Regions from separate parts of the Pseudoalteromonas sp. SR41-8 genome, predicted to be linked through region 1. Evidence: predicted binding sites of a transcription regulator. Region 1 holds the regulator's gene; each other region holds the start of a gene.

Evidence for each region. Region 1 encodes sigma-54, which starts transcription at its own class of promoters, with help from an activator protein. Its sites were predicted from a motif close to GTTGGCACGNNNNTNGNNT; they were not measured.
Region 2: the regulator sigma-54 is predicted to act here: its motif matches at 1,845-1,863, upstream of H5162_RS20525 (flagellar basal body rod protein FlgF).
Region 3: the regulator sigma-54 is predicted to act here: its motif matches at 1,810-1,828, upstream of H5162_RS09045 (PAS domain-containing sensor histidine kinase).

The regions. Positions count from the first base shown of each region.
Region 1 covers NZ_JACJEE010000033.1:12,925-17,191, forward strand. Annotated here, with positions in the region: gene kdsC (3-deoxy-manno-octulosonate-8-phosphatase KdsC) at 1-213, shown strand, start outside; gene lptC (LPS export ABC transporter periplasmic protein LptC) at 210-764, shown strand; gene lptA (lipopolysaccharide transport periplasmic protein LptA) at 754-1,287, shown strand; gene lptB (LPS export ABC transporter ATP-binding protein) at 1,284-2,009, shown strand; gene H5162_RS17620 (RNA polymerase factor sigma-54) at 2,076-3,572, shown strand; gene hpf (ribosome hibernation promoting factor) at 3,601-3,888, shown strand; gene ptsN (PTS IIA-like nitrogen regulatory protein PtsN) at 3,893-4,267, shown strand, end outside.
Region 2 covers NZ_JACJEE010000054.1:1,151-5,417, reverse strand. Annotated here, with positions in the region: gene H5162_RS20535 (flagellar hook assembly protein FlgD) at 1-317, shown strand, start outside; gene flgE (flagellar hook protein FlgE) at 373-1,740, shown strand; gene H5162_RS20525 (flagellar basal body rod protein FlgF) at 1,900-2,664, shown strand; gene flgG (flagellar basal-body rod protein FlgG) at 2,686-3,474, shown strand; gene flgH (flagellar basal body L-ring protein FlgH) at 3,493-4,176, shown strand; gene H5162_RS20510 (flagellar basal body P-ring protein FlgI) at 4,188-4,267, shown strand, end outside.
Region 3 covers NZ_JACJEE010000010.1:116,356-120,622, forward strand. Annotated here, with positions in the region: gene H5162_RS09040 (sigma-54 dependent transcriptional regulator) at 1-666, opposite strand, end outside; gene H5162_RS09045 (PAS domain-containing sensor histidine kinase) at 663-1,775, opposite strand; gene H5162_RS09050 (DNA-3-methyladenine glycosylase I) at 1,916-2,503, shown strand; gene H5162_RS09055 (sigma-54 dependent transcriptional regulator) at 2,921-4,267, opposite strand, start outside.

The DNA.
Region 1 (4,267 bases):
CAAATCGCTTACATAGGCGATGACGGACCTGACTTGCCGGTAATGGAATTAGTTGGTTTTGCGGTGGCAGTAAATGATGCTCACCCTTTGATCAAGCGAGTTTCACATTATACAACCATGCTCCCTGGTGGTTTTGGAGCGGTGCGTGAACTCACTGATTTATTAATGCTCGAAAATGGTAAATCATTAACTAGCGAAGGCACAAGCTCATGAATAGTGCGCGTTTAATATTATGCGTATTATTTGTCGGCTGTATGGTATGGCTGTGGTATCCGTATTTTTATCAAAGCACTGCCATAACACAAAACCAAGAAGATATAATAGCAAAACCTGATTATACTGCGGTGGCATTAAAACAAACCGCGTTTGATGAACAAGGTAAAATTAGCCACAAAGTAACAGCTGCAAAAATGGAACTTTACCAACAGTTAGGGTTTACTTACTTTGAACAACCTATTTTTACACTCTATAATCAACAGCAAACGTGGCAAATTAATGCCGATGAAGCCACCCTATATGAAAATCATCAATTAATTTTAGAAGGTAATGTGGTTGCTAAAAACCTGACCAATAATGCCATGATTGAACATATAAACGCAGATAATATTCAGGTTGATATTGAACTACAAACCATGAGTTCAGAACAACCAGTTGAATTAATCGGACCAAATTTAAAGATCACTGGGCGCGGCCTCCATGCCGACTTAAAAGCCGAAGTGGTAGAACTAATTAACCATACGCGAACCATATATTATGACCAATAAATTTGCTCACTTGCTTGTGATACCAAGCTTATTCATTGCCTTTGCAAGCTTTGCTGAAAATACGGCACCACCTGCGGATCAAGTCTCTATCAGTGCTGAAAAGCAGCTTGCCCAACTGAAAGATAATATCGGTATTTTTGAAAAAAATGTTGAAATCATTCATGGTAACCGCCGTATCAAAGCGGATCGACTTGAAGTCCATAAGCGCGAAGATTTAGGCAATAACAAACAATTGCTTGTTGCAACTGGTAACCCTGCTTACTTTGAAGAAAAACAAACTGATGGCACAATAATGAGCGCCAGTGCTGATGAAGTCCGTTACGATGTCGCCAAGCGCTATTTAACGTTAATTGGTAATGCACAAGTCACTCAAGCAGGTCAAAAAATTAATGCCAAAAGCATTACCTATGATATGGACCAACAGCTGATCAGTGCTGAAAAAGGCGCAAGCTCAAACGATCGCGTACACACTATTTTGGTACCTGTTGACAGTAAAAAAGACAAACCTAAAGGGCAGCCATGAGTATATTAAAAGCTGAATTTTTAGCAAAAAGCTATAAAGGTCGCCAAGTTGTAAAAAGCGTGGGTTTAGAAGTTAGCGCAGGCAGCATTGTTGGCTTACTGGGTCCTAATGGCGCAGGTAAAACCACCACTTTTTATATGATTGTGGGTTTAGTACCTAGCGACAAAGGTAAAATAAGTATTGATGATAATGACATCACTTTACTGCCAATGCACAGTCGCGCACGGTTAGGGATTGGCTACTTACCACAAGAATCATCCATCTTTCGTAAGTTAACTGTTTATCAAAACCTGATGGCTATTTTAGAAACTCGTAAAGAGCTGAATAAACAAGCCAGAGAAGAAGCACTAGACAGCTTACTTGATGAGTTTAGCATTCAACATATTCGCGACAGCCAAGGTATGGCATTATCTGGTGGTGAACGTCGTCGAGTTGAAATTGCACGCGCTTTAGCCGCAAATCCAAAATTTATCTTACTTGATGAGCCTTTTGCTGGCGTTGATCCTATTTCAGTGTTAGATATAAAGAAGATTATTGAACACCTTAAAAACCGTGGTATTGGCGTACTTATTACCGACCACAATGTACGAGAAACCCTTGATGTTTGTGAAAAAGCCTACATAGTTTCTCATGGGGAGTTAATTGCATCAGGTACCCCTGAGCATGTACTTGCCGACCAAACAGTCCGCGATGTTTACCTGGGCGAGCAATTTAGGCTATAAAGCCACGCTCGGCTAAGTATCTGCTAGACTTAACGATGATAACAATAAAAGGATTGTTAGAGATACATGAGGCAATCACTCCAGCTGCGCATGGGCCAGCAACTTACAATGACACCACAGCTGCAACAAGCAATTCGCTTATTGCAACTCAGTACATTGGATCTCCAGCAAGAAATTCAAGAAGCACTCGACAGCAATCCATTGTTAGAGCTAGAAGAGCATGAATATTCAGACGACACGGCTGGTAAAAACGAACAAAAACAAGACAACGATGACTTAACTGTTAGTGCATCAGCAGACGACAAGCCCAGCGAATATGAACAAGAAAGTAGCGAAGCATTAAGTAAAGAGACTTTAAGTGACGAAATGGCTATGGACGTCACCTGGGACGAATACATGAGTGCTGCGCCAAATACGTCATCCGGCCCAATGCCTGAAGATGAGTCAATTTATCAAGGTGCTTCAACTGAAACCCTGCACGAATATCTGATGTGGCAATTACAGCTCACACCTTTTAGTCCAACCGATGAAGCTATTGCCATTGCGATTGTTGAAGCTGTTGACGATTCAGGTATTTTAACCTTGAGCTGCGAAGACATCGCAGAGAGCTTAAATCAAGGTAATAACGAAGAAGAAATCGAACTAGACGAAGTGCAAGCAGTGTTAAAACGCATTCAGTTATTTGACCCTGTTGGTATTGCTGCGCGCAGCCTACAAGAATGTTTATGTATTCAATTAAATCAATTTGATCCTGCAACTCCTTGGATTAGCGAGACTAAAATGATTTTAACTGATCATATCGATTTATTAGCTAGTCGTGACTATCGCACTTTGATGAAAAAGACTAAGCTTAAAGAAGATGAGCTGAAAGAAGTAATGACATTGATCCACAGCCTTAATCCAAAGCCTGCGGATACTATAGTACGCGAAGAATCAGAGTATGTTATACCTGATGTTTCGGTGAAAAAAATTAAAGGTCGCTGGGTGGTTGAACTTAATCCAGACAGCATGCCAAAAATTAGAGTGAACAGCCAATATGCGGCAATGTCACGCTCAGTAAAATCAAGCACTGACAGCCAATTTATACGTTCGCATTTGCAAGAAGCTAAATGGTTTATTAAAAGCCTAGAAAGTCGTAACGAGACGTTACTCAAAGTAACTAACTGCATTGTAAAACAACAGCAGGGATTCTTTGAGCATGGCCCTGAAGCAATGCGACCTATGGTACTAAACGACGTTGCTGAAATGGTTGAGATGCACGAATCAACAATATCTCGCGTAACGACACAAAAGTACATGCATACCCCCCGTGGTATTTTTGAGTTAAAGTATTTTTTCTCAAGTCATGTAAGCACTGAGAACGGCGGCGAATGCTCTTCGACAGCTATTCGAGCATTGATCAGAAAATTGATCAGTGCAGAAAACTCAGCGAAACCATTGAGTGATAGTAAGATTGCAGATATATTGGCAGAGCAAGGTATCAAAGTAGCTAGACGGACTATTGCAAAATACCGCGAGTCGCTGGCTATTCCACCGTCAAATCAACGTAAAAGTTTGATTTAAGGCGTAAAATCACAAGAGGAAAATGCTTATGCAACTAAATTTAACTGGTCGTCACGTAGAAATTACTGATTCATTAAGAGACTATGTAAACAATAAGTTTGCCAAGCTTGAAAGGCATTTTGATCATATCAATAATGTCCATGTTATTCTTGATGTAGAAAAACTAAGCCAAAAAGCAGAGGCCACATTACATGTCAGTGGCGCTGAATTATTTGCCTCGACTGAGCACCAAGACATGTATGCAGCTATTGACGGACTAATCGATAAACTTGATCGTCAAGTAATTAAACACAAAGAGAAGCACGCTCGACACTAACACTATGAAATTAAGCTCACTTATTTGTCAGGACTGCAGTAAAGCTGCGGTCCTTTTTAATAGCAAAAAACGGATCATTGAATTTATAAGCCAATTGGCTCATGAACAGCTCCCTCAGCTATCACAACAAGAAATCCTCAACGCACTACTATCGAGAGAGAAACTAGGTAGTACCGGTATTGGTCGTGGTATTGCTATCCCTCATGGCCGTATGAGTGGTGTTGAAAACCCGCTAGCAATAATTTTAGTGAGTGAATCACCGGTTGATTTTGATGCGATTGATAATCGCCCAGTTGATATATTTGTAGCCCTCATCGTACCAGATGGTGACAGCCAACTTCATTTGAAGACGTTAGCCACAATTGCTGATAAACTCAAT
Region 2 (4,267 bases), on a different contig from region 1:
TTGCAGAAGAGCCTGTAGAAAACTTATTTCTACGAATTGAAGATTCATCTGGTCAGTTGGTGCGTAGTATTGATTTAGGTGCGCAATCAGCGGGCGCTGTCCGTTTCGAGTGGGACGGCATGAATGATAATAAAGAACGTTTACCACCAGGTGAATATAAAATTAAAGCTGAAGGGCAGTTAAATGGTGAGTACACGGCTTTACCTATAGCTACTTTTAAGAATATCGAGAGTGTTAATATTAATGGTGCAAACGGCATTATTATAAACACTAAAGAAGGTGCGGTTAGGCTAGCTGACGTTGCAGAAATCGCGTAAAAATTTTAATTATTAGTTAGCCACAGGCTAAACATTGACAGATTAGAGGTGAATTATGAGCTTCAATATTGCATTAACTGGCATTGCTGCCGCACAAAAAGACTTAGATGTAACAGCAAATAATATTGCTAACGTAAATACGGTAGGCTTTAAAGAGTCACGTGCTGAATTTGCTGATGTATACGCATCTTCGGTATTTAGTTCAGGCAAGACAAAAAATGGTGATGGTGTACAGACAACGATGGTGGCACAACAGTTTCACCAAGGTTCACTAAAGTTCACTCAAAACTCATTAGATTTAGCTATCACAGGTGAAGGTTACTTTGCCATGAGCCAAGATTTAGGGGCACAAGATTTTACTTATTCGCGTGCAGGCGCATTTAAACTTAATAAAGATAACTTTATTGTTGATGCTAAAGGCAATTACTTGCAGGGTTTTCCTGTTGATGAAGCTACAGGTGATACAACATCGGTAAGTTTAAGCACGTCATCAGCGTTACAGATCCCTGATTCATCAGGATCACCGCGAGCTACGACGAATGTTTACTCGTCGTTTAACTTAGACTCGCGTGCAACCTCGCCGTCAATAACTACTTTTGATCCTACAACGAGCGCATCATATAATAGCTCAACATCAACAACAGTATACGACTCGTTAGGTGAGCCGCATGTTTTACAGTTTTTCTTTGTTAAAACAAATTCTACAGTAACGGGTAATGATAATGAGTGGCAAACTTATGCGACCTTAGATGAAAAGCCATTTAGCCCTGCAGGTGTTGAAGAGACTGCTCCTCCTTACACACCATTATCAACCTTTCAGTTTGATTCTAGTGGTAAGCCATTAAACACAGATGGTGTCGCGAATACAGATAACACATTCAATCCATTAGCAATTCCAAGCGGTGCTGGTGCGGCAGTAGGGCTATCTGATTTATTAACAAATGGTGCCAGCTTCCCTGAAAATGTTACTGTTAATTGGCGCGATGAAGCGGCCACCGATAATAAAGTCCCGACTCAATATGCTAGTCGTTTTGAAGTTAAAGCACTTGAGCAAGATGGTGCTACTGTTGGACGTTTAGCCGGTATTGATATTGGTAGTGATGGTAAGATTGTCGCTTCATACAGTAATGGAGATACCTCATTCTTAGGACAAGTAGCGATGGTGCGCTTTTCTAACTCACAAGGCTTACAACAAGCTGGTGATACAGGTTGGAAAAAAAGTTTGACGTCTGGTGAGCCAATCGCTGGCGAACCAGGTTCTGGTACTTTAGGTTCCATTAACTCTACAGCGCTTGAGCAATCAAACGTGAATTTAACGAATGAACTCGTAGATTTGATCAGTGCACAGCGTAACTTCCAAGCAAACTCACGTGCGCTTGAAGTGAATTCAACACTACAGCAAGCTATTTTGCAGATCCGCTAATCTCGTTCTAATATTTTTTATAATCCGACACCTAGGCTGCTATTTATTAGCAGCCTTTTTTATTTGCGATTGATTATTTTTTGTAACTTATCACGTCAGTTTATTGTGGCACTTATCTTGCATTTGTCATGTTATAGATTTTTAACGTGAGTCGATGTTATGGACAAGATGGTCTACATTGCAGCGTCTGGAGCTAAGCAAAGTTTGCGGGGCCTAGAGCTTAAAGCAAATAATTTAGCAAATGCCAATACCACAGGTTTTAAAGCTGACTTCGCACAAGCGCGTTCGATGCAAGCTTTTGGCGAAGGCCTGCCGACACGTGTATTTACCATGCAAGAGCGGCCTGGTTCCAATATGACTTCCGGCGGTATTGTTGAGACTGGACGTGATCTAGATATTGCTATGAGCGATAAAGGATGGCTTACGGTGCAAGATGCTTCAGGTAATGAGGCATATACAAAAGTCGGTACGTTGAATATCACTCCTGACGGCGCTTTGATCACCAGTCACGGGCGTCAAGTTATTGGCGAAGGTGGACCAATTATTTTGCCATTGCCAGTGGAGAAAATTGAATTTAGTGAAGATGGCTCTATCCAAGTTCGCCCGCAAGGAGCTCCAGCTAACTTTTTAGAAGTTGTTGATCGTTTGAAGGTGATCAAGGCAAATAATTCAGAGCTTGAAAAAGGTAATGATGGCTTATTTCGGCCAAAGCCTGAATTACTGGATAATGATATATGTGGATTTTGTGACATCTCTAATGATGTGAAAGTGATGAGTGGCACTTTGGAAATGTCAAATGTGAATCCGGTACATGAGATGGTGGATATGATAAGCCATCAACGCCAATTTGAATTACAAGTTAAGTTAATGAAAACGGCTGAAGAAATTGACGAACGTCAAACTCAATTGCTGCGTATTGTTTAACTTTATTGAGAGGACATTAATATGAATCCTGCATTGTGGATAAGTAAAACGGGGCTTGATGCTCAACAAACCGATATTTCGGTTATCTCAAATAATTTAGCCAATGCCAGTACTGTTGGTTATAAGAAAAGTCGTGCTGTATTTGAAGATTTGCTTTATCAAAATATTAATCAGCCAGGGGGGCGTTCATCACAAGATACAGAGATGCCTTCTGGTCTGATGCTTGGTGCTGGTACCAAAGTAGTTGCTAATCAGAAGAACTTTTCTCAAGGTAACATGTTAACCACTGAAAACTCATTGGATTGGATGATATCAGGGCCAGGTTTTTTTGAAGTTTTACAGCCCGATGGCAATATCGCCTATTCTCGAAATGGTCAATTTACCACGGATGAAGATGGTCGTATTGTTACTGCTGGTGCAGGTTTTCCTGTGCAGCCAGAAATGAATGTACCTGATGATGCGAAGTCAATTACCGTATCACAAGATGGTGAGGTGTCTGTGAAAATAGAAGGACAACCTGAGAATGTGGTGATTGGTCAGTTAACGATCAGTGACTTTATCAATCCATCAGGTCTAGAGCCTGTGGGCCAAAATTTATATACCGAAACGGCCGTCAGTGGTGCACCTGTACAAGGTAACCCTGGTCTAGAAGGATTAGGCACTGTTGTCCAAGGCGCACTTGAAACCTCTAACGTAAATGTAACCGAAGAGTTAGTTAACCTAATTGAAACTCAACGTATCTATGAAATGAATTCAAAGGTGATTTCAGCGGTTGATGAAATGATGAGTTATATCAGTCAGCAACTTTAACTAATTCGGAGCAAAGTTATGCGTAATTTATCTATAGTCTTAACGGGTGCATTTATATTGAGTGGTTGCATGACTACTCAAAACCACAGCGTGGTTCAAGATGATCCATACTATGCTCCTATGTACCCAGAGCCTGCTGCAGAGCAAGTTGTGCCGACAGGCTCATTGTTTGATAGCAATTTATCAAACGATTTATATTCAGATAAAAAAGCCTTACGCACCGGAGATATTATTACAGTTAAACTGCAAGAATCGACGCAATCATCAAAAGCAGCTAAAACTGAAACGGATAAACAAAGTGATGCCAGCTTAGATCCTGTCATTGGGTTAGGCGGACTACCGGTTAATATTGGTGGCGATAGTATTCAGTTTGGTGTGGGCAGCGGTGCTAAATTCAAAGGTGATACTAAGTCAAATCAATCTAATAGTTTATTTGGTGATATTTCCGTGAATGTTATGCGGGTATTACCTAATGGTAATTTAGTGATCCGTGGTGAAAAATGGCTGACTTTAAACACCGGTGAAGAATTTATTCGTCTGGAAGGACTTGTTCGTCCGCAAGATGTTACTGCAGATAATACTGTGACCTCTAACAGAATCGCGAATGCGCGTATTCAGTATTCTGGTAAAGGGCAAATGCAAGAGACTCAAACGGCAGGATGGTTAACTCGATTCTTCACCAGCTCTCTGTTCCCTTTTTAAAGGATGTTGATATGAATAGCTTGAAAGCGTTGCTGTGTATATGTTTATTAAGTTGGCACTTTAGTGCAAGCGCTGAACGTATTAAAGATGT
Region 3 (4,267 bases), on a different contig from region 1:
GCCACCTTGTGCTTGCTCAAATTTACCCGGACAAGCTTGAATCGCACCAGTAAACGCGCCTTTCTCGTAGCCAAATAATGTAGCTTCGAGCATATTTTCAGGGATCGCAGCACAGTTTATTGCGACGAATGGCTGCTCTGCGCGATCTGATTTATCATGGATAAAGCGTGCGAGTACTTCTTTACCTGAGCCACTAGGACCAAGCACCATCACACTGGCATCCGATTTAGCAACCCGACTTGCAAGTTCTAATAGCTGAATACTACTCGGATCAGCGACAATCGGCCCGTCAGTTTCTTTTTCTGGCTCAGGTAGATAGCGGCTTACCATATTAAGTAGCACTTCGGGCGCAAACGGTTTGGCCATATAGTCAATTGCCCCTAACCGCATAGCCTCAACAGCATCATCAATAGTCGCATACGCTGTCATCATTAAAACCGGTAGATCAGGGTAATTAAGATTAATGCTGCGCAGTAAATCAAGACCACTCATCGCGCCCATTTGCACATCGCTCACGACCAGCGAAAAGCTGTCTTTTTTAAGTAGCACCATAGCTTGCTCGGCACTGTCAGCCGCAACGCAATCTATTCCAGACATTTCAAGCGTATCAATCAAGGCTTCACGAAGCCCTGCATCATCTTCAACCACTAAAATCGTGTTGTTCATATTGCCTCCGCCGATGTTGACTTTGTACAAATAGGTAACAGTAAACTAAAGCAGGCTCCGCCTTGAGCATTGTTCGTTACTTCAACTCGTCCTTGGTGTGCATTTGCGACTGAACTAACCACCGCTAAGCCTAAACCTGTGCCTTGGCTTCGGGTAGTAAAAAATGGTTCAAATAATTTATCAAGTAAGCTTAAATCGACCCCAGGGCCATTATCACTTACAGTAATACACACTAGCTCGGGGTCACTCGCATCCCGCTGCGCACTTAATTGAACGAGTGCATTACTGCCAATGACTTGAATACTATTGTGAATAAGGTTTTGAATGGCACTGGCAAGCGCAGTTTTATTGCCCATTATCTCGATATCAGGCTCAGGTAAACTGACCTGAAGTTCACTATTATTAAGTGCGACCATAGCATCAGCGCCAGTTTTCACTTCAGTTAATAATTGCTGCATGGAAACATGTTCAACAACTTGCTGATCGCCACTTTTTGCGAACAACAACATATCGTTTACTTGGGTTTCGAGATCTTTTAAACGCGACATTAACTTAGTATGAAAATTGCCTCGAGAGCTTTCGGGTAACCGCTTTGAACCTAAATTAGCGGCATACAAAATCGCAGCAGACAGTGGTGTTCGCACTTGATGTGCCAAAGATGCCACCATTTTACCCAATGCACTTAAACGCTGCATATGTGCAACGCGTGTTTGTAGACGACGCGTTTCGGTTAAGTCAGTCATTAAGATTAATTGCCCTGGCTCTGGCGCTAATGCCGTTATTTCTAACTTAATTAAGCGTCCATCTTTTAGCGATACTTCATGGCCATCATCTTGTTGGGGCCGAAACGAGCGCTGGATCACACTGAACCACTTTTCACCTTCGAGTGGTTCCCCTAACATGTCTGTTGCGATTTGATTAGCTTTAGCGATCAAACCGCGACCATCAAGCACCACAACACCCGCAGGCATTGTATCTACTAAATGACTTAACCAACTAGCTTGCTGGCGTAATTCACTTAACTCACCAATGTACTCTTCTTGCAGTAAGCATGGGTTATACTGGGTCGCTGTGATAAATTGTGGTTTTAAGACATTAGCTAAGGCCATAATGCATTCTCGTTTACAGGATCTAACTAGCTAAATGCACAAATTGTACCAACAATTATATTGATTAATTTCATTTACTTAGCGTATAAATAACGCGACAAAAAAATGACAAACTAAAATAAGCAAAGCAAGGAGACACTATGAATTCAACAAATTTATGTCGCTGCCCTTGGCTCGATACCAGTAAAGATGACTATGTTGACTATCACGACAACGAATGGGGTGTGCCTGTTTATGATGACCAAACACTTTTTGAGTTTATTACTCTGGAATCAGCACAAGCAGGATTAAGTTGGTATACGATTTTAAAGAAACGTGATGGCTATCGTCGTGCATTTTTGGATTTTGATGTAGAAAAAGTCGCACAAATGAACGAGCACGATGTTGAACGATTAATGCTTGATGAAACAATTATCCGTAATCGTTTAAAAATTGTAGCAACTATAAATAACGCCAAACGTTTTATTGAAATTCAGCAAGAATTTGGCAGCTTCAGTAACTATCAATGGCAGTTTGTAGGTGGTAAGCCGTTAGTGAATGAGTTAGATAAACTTAGTGACTACCCTGCAATTACAGAGGCCTCAACTGCATTTGCAAAAGATTTAAAAAAACGGGGATTTAAGTTTTTAGGTCCAACCACAGTGTACGCCCATATGCAGGCCTGTGGTATGGTGAATGATCATAGTAATGATTGTTTTAGAAAAGCAGAGATTATTGAAAAATACTAGGTGTTAAGAGCTAGAAAAGTGACTAGGCGCTAGGATCCTAAAATCTAGCTTCTGGGAATTAATGGCTGAAGCCATTTCCTACAAATGCTTAACCCACATATAAGCAGGCTTCAGCCGCGAAAGATTTATATATTTTTATCTGCTCATTTGCTCTCATTCACTTCTCTTTGTGCAAAAGATCTTTAAATGATTGATCCACCACAGAGAACTCCGAGTTCAAAGAGGAAGGGATTAGGGTCCTAGCCCTTCAGCTCCGTGTAGCGCGCAGCGCCTCGGTGGTAAAAATTAAGTAACTATTTGCAAGCACCGAAATGGTAGGTAGTGCTTTAGCGCGTCAATGAACTTATCACCGTAAACGACGACCACACTCTGTGATTACTGATATTGCGAAGTAAAATATTAGCAACTTAGCACGTGTTAATCTCGTGATAGGTTATATTTTTTCATTTTTTCAACTAAGGTTGTGCGGCGTACACCCAAGATCTCCGCAGCACGCGCTACGACATAATCATAACGCTCTAAGGCCTGAGTGATCAGGCTAATTTCCAGCTCAGCTAAATAATCTTTTAGCTCAATCCCTTCGTCGGGTAAAAGGTCTGCTGATGGCTGAATTGCTTCAACTTCTGGCTCATCGTCGTAATCACTAAAACCAGTACTGAAAATATCATTGAAAGCATCACGCTCCATAAGCTCTTCGGGATATTGTGGTTCATAAGCATCAACTTCAATATAACGATATTTTGCTGGTAGGTCTGGAATATCAACCACTTTATCTGGCAGCATGATCACCATACGCTCAACTAAGTTAGCTAACTCGCGAATATTACCCGGCCATGTATGCTCTTTTAAACTATCAATTGCGCGCTCGGTAAATTTAGCGGTAGTACCACTTTGCTCATTAATACGGCGCATTAGCTCTTTTAATAATAATGGAATATCATCAGCACGTTCTGCAAGTGATGGGTTTTCGATAGGAAAAACATTGAGTCGATAATATAAATCTTCGCGGAAACTTCCTTGCTCTATCATTTTTTCAAGATCACGGTGTGTTGCAGCAATCACCCGCACATCCGCTTGAATTGGTTTTGTACCACCAACCCGCTCATAGCTGCGCTCTTGTAACACTCGTAATAACTTTACTTGCATTTGCAGCGGCATATCGCCAATTTCATCTAAAAAAAGCGTCCCACCTTGGGCAAGTTCAAAGCGGCCTTTACGCGCTGAAATAGCACCAGTGAACGCGCCTTTTTCATGACCAAATAACTCACTTTCTAACAGCTCCGCAGGTATCGCCCCACAGTTAACGGGTACAAATGGCCCTGTATTACGTTTTGATAGTAAATGAACATTACGAGCAACTACTTCTTTACCAGTACCTGATTCGCCTAAAATTAATACATTAGCGTCCGTTTTAGCAACTTGTTCAATTAAAAAGCGTACATCTTTAACCGCTTCAGTTTCACCAACTAAGCCATCAAAGGTTTTGTGCGGTTTTGCGTGTTTATGCTCATTTGGTAACATCCGTTGATACTGTTGGCAATCATGCAGTAATTGAGTCGTTACATCATGGTTAAAAGGTTCACAGATAAGGCCAACTACATTGGCAATGCTCAATAGTGATTTAAGGGTTTCACCAATTAATAGAAATGGTATTGTTGGATGGCGCTTGATCACGCTCTCATGATCTAAACTTTGTAATGCGCCGAGGATCACCATACATGACTGCTTTTGGTATTTTTCACATTCTTGTTCAAGGCTTGCATC